2 regions of the Arthrobacter sp. StoSoilB5 genome follow, and region 1 is predicted to be linked to the other one. Evidence: riboswitches for the same ligand, from Rfam matches in the RefSeq annotation. Region 1 holds a riboswitch; the other holds the start of a gene.
The links. A riboswitch is a leader RNA that binds a small molecule or an ion and turns the genes downstream of it on or off. The one in region 1 is predicted to bind S-adenosylmethionine.
Positions count from the first base shown of each region.

Region 2: linked by a shared signal. The riboswitch ahead of LDN75_RS16475 (aminotransferase class V-fold PLP-dependent enzyme) and the one ahead of LDN75_RS21465 (DUF1737 domain-containing protein) in region 1 are both predicted to bind S-adenosylmethionine.

Region 1 covers NZ_AP024646.1:4,728,931-4,736,800, forward strand. The annotation lists gene LDN75_RS21440 (PAS domain-containing protein) at 1-183, shown strand, start outside; gene LDN75_RS21445 (cupin domain-containing protein) at 176-748, shown strand; gene LDN75_RS21450 (cysteine synthase family protein) at 882-1,931, opposite strand; gene LDN75_RS21455 (aromatic amino acid ammonia-lyase) at 1,928-3,523, opposite strand; gene LDN75_RS21460 (NtaA/DmoA family FMN-dependent monooxygenase) at 3,526-4,854, opposite strand; SAM riboswitch class IV at 5,021-5,132, shown strand; gene LDN75_RS21465 (DUF1737 domain-containing protein) at 5,147-5,413, shown strand; gene LDN75_RS21470 (rhodanese-like domain-containing protein) at 5,410-5,820, shown strand; gene LDN75_RS21475 (O-succinylhomoserine sulfhydrylase) at 5,821-7,029, shown strand; gene LDN75_RS21480 (hypothetical protein) at 7,040-7,636, shown strand; gene LDN75_RS21485 (glutamate--cysteine ligase) at 7,633-7,870, opposite strand, start outside.
Region 2 covers NZ_AP024646.1:3,638,568-3,646,437, forward strand. The annotation lists gene rsrA (mycothiol system anti-sigma-R factor) at 1-64, opposite strand, end outside; gene LDN75_RS16450 (sigma-70 family RNA polymerase sigma factor) at 61-873, opposite strand; gene LDN75_RS16455 (DoxX family membrane protein) at 1,065-1,580, shown strand; gene aroA (3-phosphoshikimate 1-carboxyvinyltransferase) at 1,587-2,975, shown strand; gene LDN75_RS16465 (ribosome small subunit-dependent GTPase A) at 2,978-4,093, shown strand; gene hisN (histidinol-phosphatase) at 4,149-4,961, shown strand; SAM riboswitch class IV at 5,144-5,257, shown strand; gene LDN75_RS16475 (aminotransferase class V-fold PLP-dependent enzyme) at 5,289-6,695, shown strand; gene LDN75_RS16480 (class I SAM-dependent methyltransferase) at 6,784-7,590, shown strand; gene LDN75_RS16485 (metal-dependent transcriptional regulator) at 7,600-7,870, shown strand, end outside.

The sequences.
Region 1 (7,870 bases):
GAAGTGATGGCCAGTGGAAAGCCCTTGCTCAATTTCCACGAGGTGATCGAAGTTCCGTTGAAGGATGGCGGGACGGTGAACGTGGACATCGTTACCCAAAAGGGGCTCCTTCGGTCGCTGGACACGGGGGCAATCATCGGGATCACTGTCTGCTTCTCACTGGCGGATCCACCCAATGACTGACGTGGATCTGGCAGGCGGGAGCCTGGGCATCCACTCCGCCAGCCGGGACTCAGCCAGCCCGGATGCGAAGGAATGGATCAAGCGGTTGGACATGACGCCGTCGGGCGTTGGCGGCTGGTTCGCGCCGGCAATGGTGAGCGACGAGCTGATCGCGGGCCCGGCGTTGCCACCGCGCTTTGGCAGTGACCATCCGCTGTACAGCTCCAACTGGTACCTGCTGCAGGCGGGGGAAGTCCTCCAATTGCACACCTTGAAGCAGGACGAGCTCTGGTTCTTCCATCTGGGCACGCCAATCCGGCTGCACGTCTTTTCGCAGACAGAGGGGTACTCGTCAACGGTGTTCGGCCCGGATCCGGAGGCTGGTGAGATTCTGCATGGAGCAGCGCCGCATTCCACGTGGTTTGGGGCTGAGTTGGCTGGCGCCGGTTTCGCCCTGGTCAGCTGCAGCCTGTCCCCCGGCTATGAACCGACGGATTCCGCGAAACCCACGAGCGAAGATGTGGAGGCACTCGTGGCGCAGTTCCCCGATCAGGCCGAGTTGATCAGGAGGCTGGCAGCCGGCTAAGGGCCGCCCGGGTGCGCCCGTTCGTTGGCGGGCGCACCCTGTGGGCGGGATGGGAAGTGAGAGAGCAACCGCCCAAAAGCCGTTGGAAGTGAGAGAGCAACCGCCCAAAAGCCGTTGGAAGTGAGAGAGCATCCTAGTCGGCGTCGCGGGCCAGATGGATTCCGTTCTCTGCCAGCCACACCGGGTTGAAGGCCTTGCTCAGGTAGTTCGTTCCGGCGTCGGGCGCTATGGCCACCACTACCGAACCGTGGGGTGCGGCCCGGGCCACACGCAGGGCAGCAGCCACCGCGAGTCCGGACGATGGACCCAGCGCAAGCCCTTCTTCGTCGAGGAGCTGATGCACCGTGGAGTAGACCTCGTCGTTGGGGATGCGCAGGAAACGGTCAACAATGGACCGGTCAAAGGCCTTGGGCCATTCAGCCTCGGGCCAGGAATTACCTACGCCGTCCACCAGGATCTCCCCGGGATGTCCACCGCTGTAGGCGGAGCCGTAGGGGTCAGCGCCCACCACTTCAAGGTGTCCGCCCGGCCGCGAGGCCGCAACCTTTTCTTTCAGGAACCGGCCGTTGCCGCTGATGGTCCCACCAGTTCCGATGCCAGCCACGAAATGCGTCACCAAACCGTGGGTCTGCTCCCAGATCTCCGGACCCGTGGTTTGGTAATGCGCGGCAGGATTGGCAGGGTTGTCGAACTGCATGGGCCGCCACGCGCCGGGAGTCCCGGCAGTGATTCGCGCCGCCACGGCGCGGGCGTTCTCGGGGGATTCGGAGGGTGCGCTCCAGTCCGTCAGGACCACGCGCGCACCGTAGCTGTGGAGCGCCGCGAGCTTCTCCTGGGAGATGGTGTCGCCCGTGACCACTACAACGGGATGGCCGGTCAGCCGCCCAATGAGCGCCAGTCCGATCCCGGTATTACCGGAAGTGCTCTCCACAATGGTTGCGCCCGGCTGCAACTCCCCTGAGCGCTCGGCAGCCCGGACCATGCTCAGCGCCGTACGGTCCTTGATGGATCCGCCCGGGTTCTCGGACTCAAGCTTGATGTGGATGGTGCTGCCCAATCCACGGCCCAGGGCTTCCAATTTCACCAGCGGAGTATTGCCCACTTTGTCCAGCACGGAAGCATCCAGCCCGTCCGGCAAACCTGCCGCCGCGTGTATGCCATGTTTGCGGATCGCTGTACTCACGTTGTCCCCTCCTTTTCACCCGTAGCCGGCAATTCCTGCGCCACCACGTCGCGCAACTCACGCCGCGCACGCTCCACCAGGTCCGGAGCCGACGGCCGGTCCGCCAGCACGTCGGCCAGCCGACCCACGACGGCGCCTGTCCCCTTTCCGAGCGGCTGCGCGGCACCTGCTTCGAGCAGCAGATATGACCCCGTCAAGGCCTCGATAGCAAGCAATTTCTCCAAGGCCTCCAACGAGCTTTCGAGTTGCTGCAAAGCCAACGGGGCCAAGGTGGAGTGATCCTCGACGTCGGCCGAGAGGGTGGGTGCCCCGAGCGTCGCCGGCGCTGCCAGGAACTTCAGTTCGGACAGCAGCCCAGCGGCGGAATACCAGAGCAGCCCGGGCAACTCCTCCTGCGCAAGGCCTCCGGCCGGCCCGGACACAGACAGCGCAGCGTCAGAGGACGCAGCCTCCAGGTGCCTCGCCCGGATCACCCGTTGCGGCGGATACAGCTTGGCGATGCGCCGCTCGCTGGAAATCCCAACGTGCGCCAACGCCAGCCGCAGCCCCTCAAAGGAAAGCGCCAGCTGCATGGGTTGAAAGTTCCCGCCGGACACCATCTGCCCGCTTTCGATATCCACCAAAGGGTTGTCGCCGCGCCCGTTCAGCTCCACGTTCAACGCATCGCCGAGCTGGGAAACCAAGGAACGAAAAGCTCCATGCATCTGGGGCGCAGCACGGAATGACAGGGCATCCTGCACCGAGACTTCCGGACGAACATCTTCCAACCACCCGCCGCGCAACATGTGACGTACGGCCGCCGCCGAGTCCTTCTGCCCGTCCACCGCTTTGGCCGCCTGGATAGCCGGCGAAAACGGGCTGAGGTTCCCCCCGCCGTCGTACCTTGCGATGGTCTCAAGCGACAGGGAAAGCGCGACGTCGGCGAATTCCGCCACGTGCTGCAGGCGCACCAATGCCAGGGTCCCGGCGCCTACCGAGTAAGCGTTGGCGCTGACCAGGGCCAGGGCCTCACCGGGCGCGAGCCGCAGGGGCTGGAGACCGGCGTCGGCGAGCGCTTTTGACCCAGGCACCAAAGTGCCATCGGCGTCGAACGCTTCACCCTCACCTATTGCAACGGCGGCGACGGCGGCCAGCTGGGTGAGGTCCGACGAGCCGACTGAGCCTTCGCGCGGAATGGCGGGAAGAACCCCACGGTTGAGCAGTTCCGCATAGAACTGGGCTGTCTCCGGCCGCACTCCGGATCCGCCGCGGCTGAAGCCGATGAGCCGGGCGAGGATCACGGCCCGGGACGAGGGCCGGTCCAGGTAAGCGCCAACGCCACTGTTGTGATACCTGACTACTTGGATTTGGTACGCCAGGACCGACTTCTCCTCCACAGCTGTATCGCGTCCGGATCCGAGGAGGGTATTGAGGCCGTAGATTCTCTCCCCGGACGTCGAAGCCCGCTCCAGCACTTCCCGTGAGCGACCCAGCAAAGACAACGCATCTTGGTTGAGTTTCACGTGAAACGCCGGATCCAGCGCGGCCAGGGCAACGCTGCGGGCGTCCACAGGCGACGTCCCAATCAGCAGGGTCCTGGGCTCGGAGGACATCGTCAGAAGTCCAGGAGGTTTTGGCGGAAGCCGCCGTTGCCGTAACTCTTCCTCAACAGGCCGCGGCGGCGCAGTTCGGGAGTGAGCTTGTCCAACACGCCATGGACGGTCACGGGGTCCACAAAGCCGGAGAAGAGGAAGCCGTCGCCACCCACGGCCTCGCCGGTCTCCTCAAGGTAATCCGCGATTTCACCAACCGTGCCGATGATCGAATCGCCGGCACCACCGCTGCGTGCTTGCAGGATCTGGCGCAGGGTAGACCCCGGGGGCGCTGCCTTCGCGAAGTGTTCCAACGTGCCTTGGTTGCTGTTGGTACTCAGTTCAGGCAACGGCGCATCGAGGTCGAATTGCTTGAAATCGATCACCGAGAGGTAGGAGATCGAGTTGAGCTGGCTGTCGATGTCACGCTGGGTGAGCTCCCGGCGCCGCGCCCGCAACTCCTCGGCCTCGGCTGGTGAGCCGACTATGGTGGGCTTCAGCACGAAGAGTACCTTGACGTCGTCGGGGTTCCTGCCAGCTTGGGCGGCCTCGGCACGGATGGAATCCCGGTAGGCCTTCATGCCGTCAACGCCCCGCGCCAAGGCGATCGCCACATCCGCGTGCCCACCCGCGAAGGCTTTGCCGCGTGGCGAAGCACCGGCCTGCACCAGCACGGGCTCCTCCGGCAAGGGCGCGGTATTCAACGGGCCCCGGACCTTGAAGAAGTCACCTTGATGGTTGATGGGGTGCACTTTGGTGTGGTCCGCGAACACGCCGGCCTCAACGTCCTCAAGCACAGCGCCAGGTTCCCAGCTCCGCCAGAGCCGCCGGACGACGTCGACGAATTCCTCCGCCTTCTCATATCGCAGGTCGTGCTCGATCTGCTGGTCCAGCCCATAATTCTGCGCCGCAAGGTCGCTGCCGGAGGTAACAACGTTCCAGCCCAGCTGCCCCTCGGAGAAATGCTGGAGCGTAGCCAGGAGGCGGGCCGCCGTGAAGGGAGGATAGAACGATGCACTGACCGTGGGCACGATCCCCAGGTGCTTGGTTGCCGAAAGAAGGTACGGGACCAGCGCCAAGGGATCATGCTTGGGCGCAAAGGAGGCATGCGCCAGTGAAACCTCGGCAGTGCCGCCATAGGTGTCCGGAACAGTGAGGGAATCCTCGATGATGAACAGGTCAAGCCCGGATTGTTCGAAGGCCCGGACGGCCTCTTGATACAGGGCCGGCTTCTTCCAGTCGTAGCCCAGGCTATATCCGGGAGTGCCCCAGCCCTGGACGCCGAAACCGTGCCCCACGAACCATCCAAAATGCAGCATGGGCTTGAGTGTAGAACTGTCTTGTCCGTTCACCGCGACCTGATTTCATGCGAAGTTACAGGGGGTCGTACTGCGTCAATTATGCTCCCGGGACGTCACATTTGGGCTGTTACCCCAGCACCAGCCGGTTACGCAACATGACGGCTGCGCAACCGCTTGCAAGTGCGGGCCGCAGCCGCGGGATGTTACGTTTTTCTTGAGTAATGAGCACCAGCGCCAAGCCCTGACTTGCTGGTCGGCAACCCTCTCTCCGGCGGGGTGCCTCAGGTGACTACTCGGCGTATCGACACTTCGAACTGCAAGCGTGACTGAGGAGCACCAGCCAATGCCTGAACCCACTGAAGAAAAACTCTCCTACCGCCTGATCACAGGTCCGGATACCCGTGAATTCTGCGAGCGGATCACAGCGGCCCTCGCCGAAGGCTACGTGCTCCACGGCAGCCCGGCCGCCGCCTTCAATGGCACGGATATCATCGTGGCGCAGGCCGTCGTCCTGCCCACTGCCATCGCCAGCGCAGACGCCGCAGTTGCGAATGCCGTTGACCAGTTGGAGAACTACGAAGACGACGAAGCATTCGAGGGACACGCATGAGTTACGCAGGTGACCTGACCCCGCAGGACGCGTGGGCAAAGCTGGAAGAAGGCGCCATCCTGGTGGACGTCCGCACCGAGGGCGAGTGGGCCCACATCGGGATCCCGGACACCAAGGCCACGGAGAACGATCCCCTGTTCATCCAGTGGAACCTCGCCGGCGGCATCCCCAACTCCCGCTTCCTTGAGGAACTGCAGCAGCAGGCACCCGAGGGCGAGGGCGTGGAACTCGTTTTCATCTGCCGCTCAGGCCAGCGATCCATCTCCGCGGCCATCGCCGCGACGCAGGCTGGCTTTACCGCCTACAACGTGCTCGAAGGCTTCGAAGGCGACCCGGACCGCTACGGGGAACGCACCATCAACGGCTGGAAGAACCGTGGCCTGCCGACCAACCTGGGGACCGACTAAGTGACTTTCAATCCTGATGCCGCCAGTTGGAGCCCTGACACACAGGCAGTACGCGGCGGCCTTGACCGTACCAACTTCCAGGAAACGTCCGAACCCGTTTTCCTGAACTCCGGCTTCGTCTACGAATCCGCTGCCGCCGCCGAACGCGCCTTCACCGGCGAGGACGAACGCTTCGTCTACTCGCGCTACGGCAACCCGTCCGTGGCCACCTTCCAGGAGCGGCTGCGCCTGCTCGAAGGCACCGAGGCATGCTTTGCGACCGCGTCCGGCATGTCCGCGGTCTTCACCGCTTTGGGTGCCCTGTTGGCTGCCGGTGACCGCGTGGTTGCCGCCCGTTCCCTGTTCGGCTCGTGCTTCGTCATCCTCAACGAGATCCTGCCGCGCTGGGGCGTTGAAACAGTGTTCGTCGACGGTCCGGACCTCGAGCAGTGGCGTGCCGCCCTCTCCGAGCCGACCACCGCCGTCTTCTTCGAATCGCCCTCGAACCCCATGCAGGAAATCGTGGACATTGCCGCCGTCAGCGAGCTGGCGCATGCCGCAGGGGCGACTGTCGTCGTCGACAATGTCTTTGCCACTCCCCTGCTGCAGCGCTGCGGTGACTTGGGCGCAGACGTCATCGTGTATTCCGGCACCAAGCACATCGATGGCCAGGGACGTGTCCTCGGCGGCGCAATCATGGGCACCAAGGAATTCATCGATGGCCCGGTCAAGCAGTTGATGCGGCACACCGGACCTTCACTCTCCGCGTTCAACGCCTGGGTGTTGACCAAGGGCCTGGAGACCATCGGCTTGCGCGTGAACCACAGCTCGGCCTCCGCTTTGAAAATCGCGGAATGGCTTGAGCAGCAACCTGCCATCAGCTGGGTCAAGTACCCCTTGCTGAAATCGCACCCCCAGTACGAGCTTGCAGCCAAGCAGATGAAGGCCGGCGGTACCGTACTGACCTTCGAGCTGCTGCCCTCTTCCGGGCGTTCCGCCAAGGACGCCGCCTTCGCATTGCTGGACGGCCTGCGCGTCATCGACATCTCGAACAACCTCGGCGACTCCAAGTCCCTCATCACGCACCCGGCCACCACCACCCACCGGGCAATGGGGCCGGAAGGTCGTGCGGCCATTGGACTGAGTGACGGCGTGGTCCGTTTGTCCGTTGGCTTGGAAGATGTAGACGATCTCATCCTGGATCTGGAGAAGGCCCTCAAACAGGTCTAACCTTGCTGCCATGAGCGGCAATCACCCCTATCGCCGTGCCGGAGCGGTCATCGTTGCCGGCACGGTGGTGTGGTTTGTGGGTATCTCGCCGGTATCGCGTGTTTACGTCACCCCTGACGCCGCCGAACGTCTTCGCATGCTCAAGGCCGGCCAGCGTGGCTGGGTGGTCGGGCAGCACCTCGCCGCGGCCGGAACTGCCGCTGTACCCGTTGGATTCGCAGCATTTGCCCGTGGTGTTCCGGGCCGACGGGCCAAGCGGTGGGCTGTTGCAGCCGCGGCCGCTTTACTCGCAGGTGCTCCGCTCTTTGTCTCCAGTTTGTCCCGCCGCGCCTCGGACCTGGAACGCTTTGCCTATGGCCGTGGATCGAATGCGCCGTTCCTTGCCTATTCCGGGCTCCACGTTCTTGCTTTGGCTGCTCTCGGCGGAAGCCTTCTTTCGTTGCCCACCAAACGGTGGATCGGAGTCACGGCCGCAGCCAGCGCGCCCATCTACGGCGCCATCCTTGTGGCAAAGAAGGACATCCCGCCGTTCGTGTTCTACCTCGTCGAGGGCTTGGCGGGGGCGTACCTGATGACGTGGGATGGGACTGACCCAGCGGAAACCTAGAGCCTGCGGACCCTTGTCAGGATGGGCGCGGTTCGGTTGAGGGCAGGGTCCTTACGTGCATCTGCTGCAGCACCACGGACCGTCACTTTCACCGCATGTCCCACCACCGCTCCCAAGGCCTCATCACTGGGCGGACTTCCCGGCAAATTTTGTGAATCACGTTGCCTGTTGTTGAAACGCTCTGCGGCTTCGCGTTGCTCCTGGGCTCCGTTCCCGCGTTCGAGGATGTCCGAG
Region 2 (7,870 bases), 1.1 Mb from region 1:
GGTACTCATAGATCCGCTGCATCCGAGTGTCGTCGCAATCGCCCAATCCCTGGCAGTCGCTCATTGCTCTTTCTCCTGATTGTTGCTCCCGGCCGTGGCCTGGTCTTCGGTGTGGGCCTTGAAGCCCCGTTCTGCGGCGTAGTCCGCCAGCATGTCCCGCAGCATCTTCCTGCCGCGGTGCAGTCGCGACATGACAGTGCCGATGGGGGTGTTCATGATCTCTGAAATTTGCTTGTACGCGTATCCCTCGACGTCCGCGAAGTAGACAGCCAACCGGAATTCCTCCGGGATGGCCTGCAATGCGCTCTTGACGTCGGAATCCGGCAGGTGGTCCAAGGCTTCAGCCTCGGCGGAGCGCAAGCCCGACGACGTGTGCGACTCAGCCTTGGCCAACTGCCAATCCTCGATCGTGTCCGAGTTGGACTGCAGCGGTTCCCGCTGCCGTTTCCGGTAGAGGTTGATGTAGGTGTTCGTCAGGATCCGGTAAAGCCAGGCCTTGAGGTTGGTCCCCGGCTTGTACTGGTGGAAAGCCGAGAACGCCTTGGTATAAGCCTCTTGGACGAGGTCCTCGGCGTCGGACGGATTACGAGCCATCCTCATAGCCGCTGAATACAGCTGGTCCACATACTGCATGGCGTCGCGCTCGAAGCGTTCCCGCCGCTGTTCGGGAGTTTCCGTAGCGACATCGACGTCGGCCGGTGCCGGGGCATCGGCGGCGCTATCCTCCGGGGACGAGTCGGCTGCTTCGTACATGGCCGCTGCGGCCGGTTCAATGGTGCTCATCGTTGCCAAGTCTACTGTCAGCTTCCGGGAATCCGGCTGCGCAGGATACCCAGGCTCCAGGAGACCCACTCGGTCCTTAACCAAGGTCAAAAAACCAACTCCGTTCAGCGAAGCGGCAACACCATGCCGCGGCCCGGTCTTCACCGTGCTTGTTGTTCACAACGGCAGGCGCTGGGTAAATATTCCGCAAAGGTGCAAGACTAGAGCAGACTGCACCCCTTGAACACAGCACTTACTGAATAACGTCATGAAATTATGACAAGCCATCCAGGAGGCAAGACATGTCTGTTATCCGTTTTCTCGCGCGGCCGATGCTCGCGTCCAGCTTCGTCATCGCAGGTCTGGACAAGCTCAAGAACGCGGACGACACTGCGAAGCAATTGTCGCCTGTGCTTCGCCGCGCCTCTGAGTCCCTGCCTTTCCCGACTGACGAGAAAGTCCTGGCCCGGGTTATCGGCGGGGCGCAACTAGGTGCCGGCGCGTTGCTGGGGCTTGGCAAATTTTCCCGCTTCGCTGCGACGGTTCTGGCGCTGACTTCCGCGCTGAACTCCTATGTGGAGTGGCGGTCAGCGGACATCAGCTCCAAGGAAGGCCGGAATGCACGCCGGGCCCAACTCCTGAAGAACATTTCCCTTACCGGCGGCGTTTTGCTGGCGTCTGTCGACACAGAAGGCCGCCCGAGCCTGGCATGGCGGGCCGAACACCTGGCGGCCGACGCCAGGAAGGTCACCGGAAAGCAGTTCAAGAGGGCAGACAAAGCAGTACGCAAGGCCGTAGACAACGCAGTTGGAGCATAAGGAAGCATGACAGGTACCACCGCAGCAAACACGGGCTCAACGAACTCCATCCATACCCTGCCTCTGTGGGCGGCTCCCTATGCCACAAGGCCAGTGGATGCCACAGTGACGGTGCCGGGCTCAAAATCGCTCACCAACCGGTTCCTGGTCCTTGCAGCGTTGGCCGACGGACCTTCCCGGCTCCGGGCCCCCCTTCATTCCCGTGACTCCGTCCTGATGATCCAGGCGCTGAGGCAACTGGGCGCCACCGTCACCGAGGTACCCGGCGACGGTGGTTACGGACCGGACCTTGAGATCACCCCCATGGATCCTTCAGCTGCGGGTGCGGACACTGCCATCGATTGCGGCCTTGCCGGGACAGTCATGCGGTTCGTTCCACCTTTGGCTGCGCTGCGCAATGGTTCGACCATGTTCGACGGCGATCCCCACGCCCGCAAGCGGCCCATGGGGACCATCATCGAAGCACTGCTCGCTCTCGGAGTTCCCGTCGCCACCGAAGGCGGCAGGACGCCGTCGGCCCTTCCCTTCTCGGTGGACGGCACGGGCGAGGTCCGGGGTGGCCACCTGGTGATCGACGCAAGCGCATCGTCCCAATTCGTCTCGGCTTTGCTGCTCGTCGGGGCGCGGTTCACTGAGGGCCTGCACCTGGAGCACGTCGGCAAGCCAGTGCCCAGCCTTGACCACATCAACATGACCGTGGCCGTCCTGCGCAGCGTCGGCGTCAAGGTCGATGACTCGGTGCCCAACCACTGGCGGGTCTCCCCCGGAGCCATCCAGGCATTCGACCAGCGGATCGAACAGGACCTTTCCAACGCCGGCCCGTTCCTCGCTGCTGCACTGGCAACCCGCGGAACCGTCCGGATCCCCAATTGGCCCATGCAAACCACCCAGGTTGGCGACCTCTGGCGCAGCATACTCACTGCCATGGGGGCCACCGTAACCCTCGAGAACGGTACCCTCACCGTGAAGGGCGGTCCGGAAATCAAGGGCGCGGACTTCGACGAAACCAGCGAACTTGCGCCCACGGTCGCAGCGCTGTGCGCCCTGGCTACGGGCCCGTCAAGGCTGACCGGTATCGCCCACCTTCGTGGCCATGAAACCGATCGGCTCGCCGCGTTGGCCGCTGAAATCAACCGGCTGGGCGGCGACGCAGAGGAAACAGCCGACGGCCTTATCATCCGCCCGGCTGCTTTGCACGCAGGCGTCGTCCACAGCTATGCCGACCACCGCATGGCTACGGCGGGCGCCATTCTGGGGCTCGCCGTTGAAGGTGTGCAGGTGGAAGATATCGCCACGACGTCCAAGACGATGCCCGAATTTCCACAGATGTGGGAGGCCATGCTGCAGCAGCGCACAGGCGACGATGAGACCGTCACCAGTGAGGCCAGCAACTGACCATGGGCCGCGACGCACGCTCCTGGGACGAATCGGACGTCCGGATCCGTCCGAACAAAAAAGGATCAAGGCCCCGGACCAAGGACCGCCCCAGCCATGATGACGCAGTCATCGGCCGGATCATCACGGTAGACCGCGGGCGCTACACGGCCATCGTTGGGGAAGACTCCGCGGACGAGCGTATTATCATCGCCGCACGCGCGCGTGAACTACGGCGAAATCCCGTGGTCCCCGGCGATTTCGTCGCGCTGGTGGGCGACGTATCGGGGGCGCCGGACACCCTGGCAAGGCTGGTGCGTGTCGAAGAACGCAAGACGGTCCTTCGCCGCAGCGCCGATGATACCGACCCCATCGAAAGAGTGGTGGTGGCCAACGCGGACCAACTTGTGGTGGTGGTCGCCGCGGCCAACCCGGAACCGCGCACTGGCTTTATCGACCGCGCCTTGGTTGCAGCCTACGACGCCGGGATCGAGCCACTGCTGCTCGTCACCAAGGCTGACGTCAAGGATCCTGCCGAGCTGTTGTCCAACTATCTCAGCCTGGACTTCCCTGTCATCATCAGCCGTACGGCCGACGCCGAAGCTTCCGGTATTGACGCCCGATCGGACGACGGACTGTCCGCGCGTCTGGACAGCAGCGCCGTTGCCCAATTGCGGGCCCACCTTGATGGCAAAGTGACAGTCATGCTTGGCCATTCGGGAGTCGGCAAGTCCACCATGGTCAACGCCCTGACCGGCGCTGAGCGCGCTACGGGTGGCGTTAATGCTGTCACCGGAAGGGGCCGGCATACGTCGTCGTCGGCGTTGGCCTTGAAGCTGGCGGACGCGCCGTCCGGTAGCTGGATCATCGATACCCCCGGTATTCGTTCCTTCGGACTCGCGCACGTGGACCCCGATCGCATCCTGCATTCCTTCCCCGATTTGGAACCGGGCACCGAAGCTTGCGACCGCGGCTGCAAACACGATGCCAGTGCCATCAATTGTGGACTTGACGCGTGGGTGAACGAGGGAAACGCCGGTCCTTCCGGAGTGGCACGGTTGTCTTCGCTCCGGCGGCTGCTGGGCGCAGACCCGCGTTTGGAAGCGAAGGAAACCAAGGAACTGGGTACCGTCAACTAAACATTGGTGGAACACGGATCCAACTGCAGGGAAAGTTTCACGATAGTTTGGTGGCATGACCCAACCCGTATCCAGCTACAACGATGATCTGCGACTGGCCCACGTGCTGGCGGATTCCGTGGACGCCCAAACCATGGACCGCTTCAAGGCACTGGATCTGCGGGTCGAGACCAAGCCTGACCTCACTCCCGTTACTGATGCCGACAAGGCTGCGGAAGAAGCAATCCGGGGCCAGCTGTCGCGCTCGCGCCCCCGGGACGCTGTCCTCGGCGAGGAGTTCGGCAGCAGCGGCCACGGCTCCCGGCGCTGGATCATCGACCCCATCGACGGCACCAAGAACTTCGTGCGTGGCGTTCCAGTGTGGGCCACCCTGATCGCACTCGTGGACGAAGGCGAGCCGGTGGTTGGAGTTGTCAGTGCTCCCGCACTCGGCAAACGTTGGTGGGCGGCAAAGGACATGGGCGCCTATATGGGGCGCTCCCTGGCCTCGGCCACCCGGCTCAAGGTGTCCAACGTTTCGCGCCTGGCCGATGCTTCGATGTCATATTCCAGCCTTTCCGGTTGGAAGGAACGCGGCAATCTCGACGAATTCCTAGGTCTGACGGAAGACATCTGGCGCACGCGTGCCTACGGCGACTTCTGGTCCTATTGCTTGGTGGCCGAGGGGGCCGTGGATATCGCCTGCGAGCCGGAATTGAACCTTTACGACATGGCCGCGCTTGTACCCATCGTCACGGAAGCCGGCGGCCGTTTCACCTCGTTGGAAGGCGAGGATGGCCCCTTCGGGGGCAACGCCTTGGCCACCAACTCCATCCTGCATTCAGAGGTCCTCAAACGGCTAAACCCCGCCTTGGATGACCTCCTCTGATCCAGCGATACGAGCAAGACATCTGGCTGTGGATAGAATTTTCGACGGCGGATGCCTCCTTTACGGGGCATCCGCCGTTTTTTCTTCGCCCAAAGGGCTGTTTCGGCACGCTTCGTAACAATCCGCTTAACAAAGCGAAGCGACTTTGGAACAGGCCGGAGGCTTGCCCTAACCTCTTTACAGGTCACGAGTGCCAGCGCTAAACCCCGGTTTGCTGGCCGGCAACCCTCCATTCGCGGTGGGGTGCCCCGGGTGACGACCTGGCCGGTCCGGAAGGGATACGGCAAGCGCGGATCCCCTGTGGGGGTCCTTCTTGAGTGAGGTCCCATGAGCACTGCTACGTTCAACTCCACCGTCCTGCCGTCCTTTGCGGTCGGAGCAGCGCAGGAAGCCGCTGCAGGCAGGCCCCTGGCCGCTGTCACGGGCGCGGAGCTGCAAGCTCCCCTGATCCAGGGTGGCCACGTCCGCTACGCCAACCTCGATTACGGAGCGTCGGCTCCGGCCCTGACCATCGTTTCTGCGTATCTCAATGAGATCCTCCCCTACTACGCGAGTGTCCACCGCGGTGCGGGCTACGCTTCCCAGATCAGCACGTCCGTCTACGAGAACTCCCGCGACATCGTGCGTGAGTTCATTGGCGGCCGCCCCGACGATTCCGTCATCTTCACCCGGAACACCACGGATTCACTCAACCTGTTGGCAGGCTGCCTTCCGCAACTCGACGGAAAGCCGACCGGCGAGGTCCTCTACCTGGACATCGAGCACCATGCCAACCTCCTGCCTTGGCAGGGCGTTCCGCACCGCAGCGTCGTAGCTGCTTCTACACTGACCGCTACCGTGGCAAAGCTCCGCGAGGAACTCAGTCAAGGCGGCGTGTCCTTGCTGGCAGTTACCGGGGCTTCGAACGTGACGGGCGAAATCCTGCCGATCGCCGAACTAGCCGCCCTGGCGCACGAATACGGTGCACGGATTGTGGTGGACGCAGCCCAGCTTGCCCCTCACCGCCGCATCAACATCACCGAATCAGACGTCGACTACATCGTATTCTCCGGGCATAAGCTCTACGCTCCGTTCGGCGCCGGCGTTGTTGTAGGGCGCCCTGACTGGCTTGACGCCGGCACTCCCCACCTTGCCGGCGGCGGCGCTGTTCGTGAAGCCCGCCTCGACTCGGTCAGTTGGGCTTCCGGTCCCGCACGTCACGAGGGCGGCTCCCCCAACGTCCTGGGCGCGGCAACATTGGCGCGCGCTACGCAGGTGCTCGCCGGGCTGGACCAAGAGGCCTGGCATGCTCATGAAGCGGCCATCCGCTCGTACCTGGTACAGGGACTTGAGGCAATCGACGGCGTTACCGTCCACCGGATCTTCAGCGACTCCGAGGACACCATCGGCGTGGTCAACTTCTCGGTGGAAGGATTCGACGCCGGATTGGTCGCGGCTTACCTCGCCGCAGAACACGGTGTAGGGCTTCGTGACGGCCGCTTCTGCGCGCACCCCCTGCTCAAGCGGCTCGGACTCCCTTCGGGCTCGCTGCGGGCCAGCTTCGGCGTGGGCTCCCGCTTGGAGGATGCCACACGGCTGCTGGCGGGTATCGAGGAACTCAAGCGCACCGGGCTCGGCTGGGACTACGTGGTGGACGAGGGCCGCTGGGTACCGGCCAATGACCACCGCAGCTACCCGGAATGGGCACCGAATACGCCCGGCACCGCAGGTGCCGCGCCCTGCACTATTGACTAAGCGGCCTGAGCCGGATCGTCAGCATGGTCCTTACGGTAAATTCGTAGGGTATCCCAGGCGTTTGCGGTAAAGGAGTTGTTGCGTGGCCATGCATTCCCGAGGTCTTTCCGGAGGCACGGGTAGCCCCGGTGGACCCAAGCTGCATGCCACCCGCCGCCGCGAGCTGGGCCTGAGCTTTCAGGACGGCGGGGAACACTACGATCGCGTTCGGCCCGGCTATCCCGCAGATTCAGTGGACTGGCTTCTTCCTCTGGGAGCGAAGTCCGCCGCGGATCTCGGAGCGGGAACGGGAAAATTCACTGCCCTCTTGGTGGAACGCGGACTTGAGGTGGCCGCCGTCGATCCTTCCTTGGACATGCTGGAGCAACTGCAAAAGTCCTATCCTGACGTCAAGGCGTTGGAGGGAACGGCCGAGGCAACAGGGCTGACGGACTCAGCATTCGACGTCGTCAGCGTTGCCCAGGCCTGGCACTGGTGTGACCCGCTCAAGGCCAGCACGGAAATCGCCCGAATCCTTCGCCCCCACGGAGTTCTTGGCCTCGTATGGAACCAACTGGACACTTCTGTGCCCTGGGTCCACCGGCTATCGCGCATCATGCACGCCGGAGATGTGCACAAGCCCGGCTTCCGGCCAGTTATCGGACCGGAATTCACGGATGTGGAGAGCCATCTCACCAGTTGGCTGGACGCTGTGTCGCCGGAGGACATCATGGAGCTCACCAAATCGCGCAGCTACTACCTCCGCGCCAACGAGGCCACCCGGGCGAAGGTCATGGGCAACCTGGAATGGTACCTCTACGATCATCTGGGCCACGCCCCCGGCCAGCTCCTGGAACTGCCGTACGTGACGCAGACTTGGCGGGCCCGCAAGATCCAGGGCGCCCTGCCACGGTAGGCTTGGTGTGTGAAGACCAGTACGCCCTCCTCCTCGATCGAGGACTACGTCAAGGTCATCTACTCCTACACGGAGTGGCAGGACAAACCAATTACGTCCTCCCAGCTTGCCCAGCGGCTTGGCGTTGCCAATTCCTCGGTGTCTGAAATGGTCCGCAAACTCAAGGACCAGGGCTTGGTGGATCACCAGCCTTACAGTGCTATCAGGCTGACTCCGGAGGGCATGCGCCTGGCACTGTCCATGGTCCGGCGCCACCGCCTCATTGAGACTTACCTCGTGG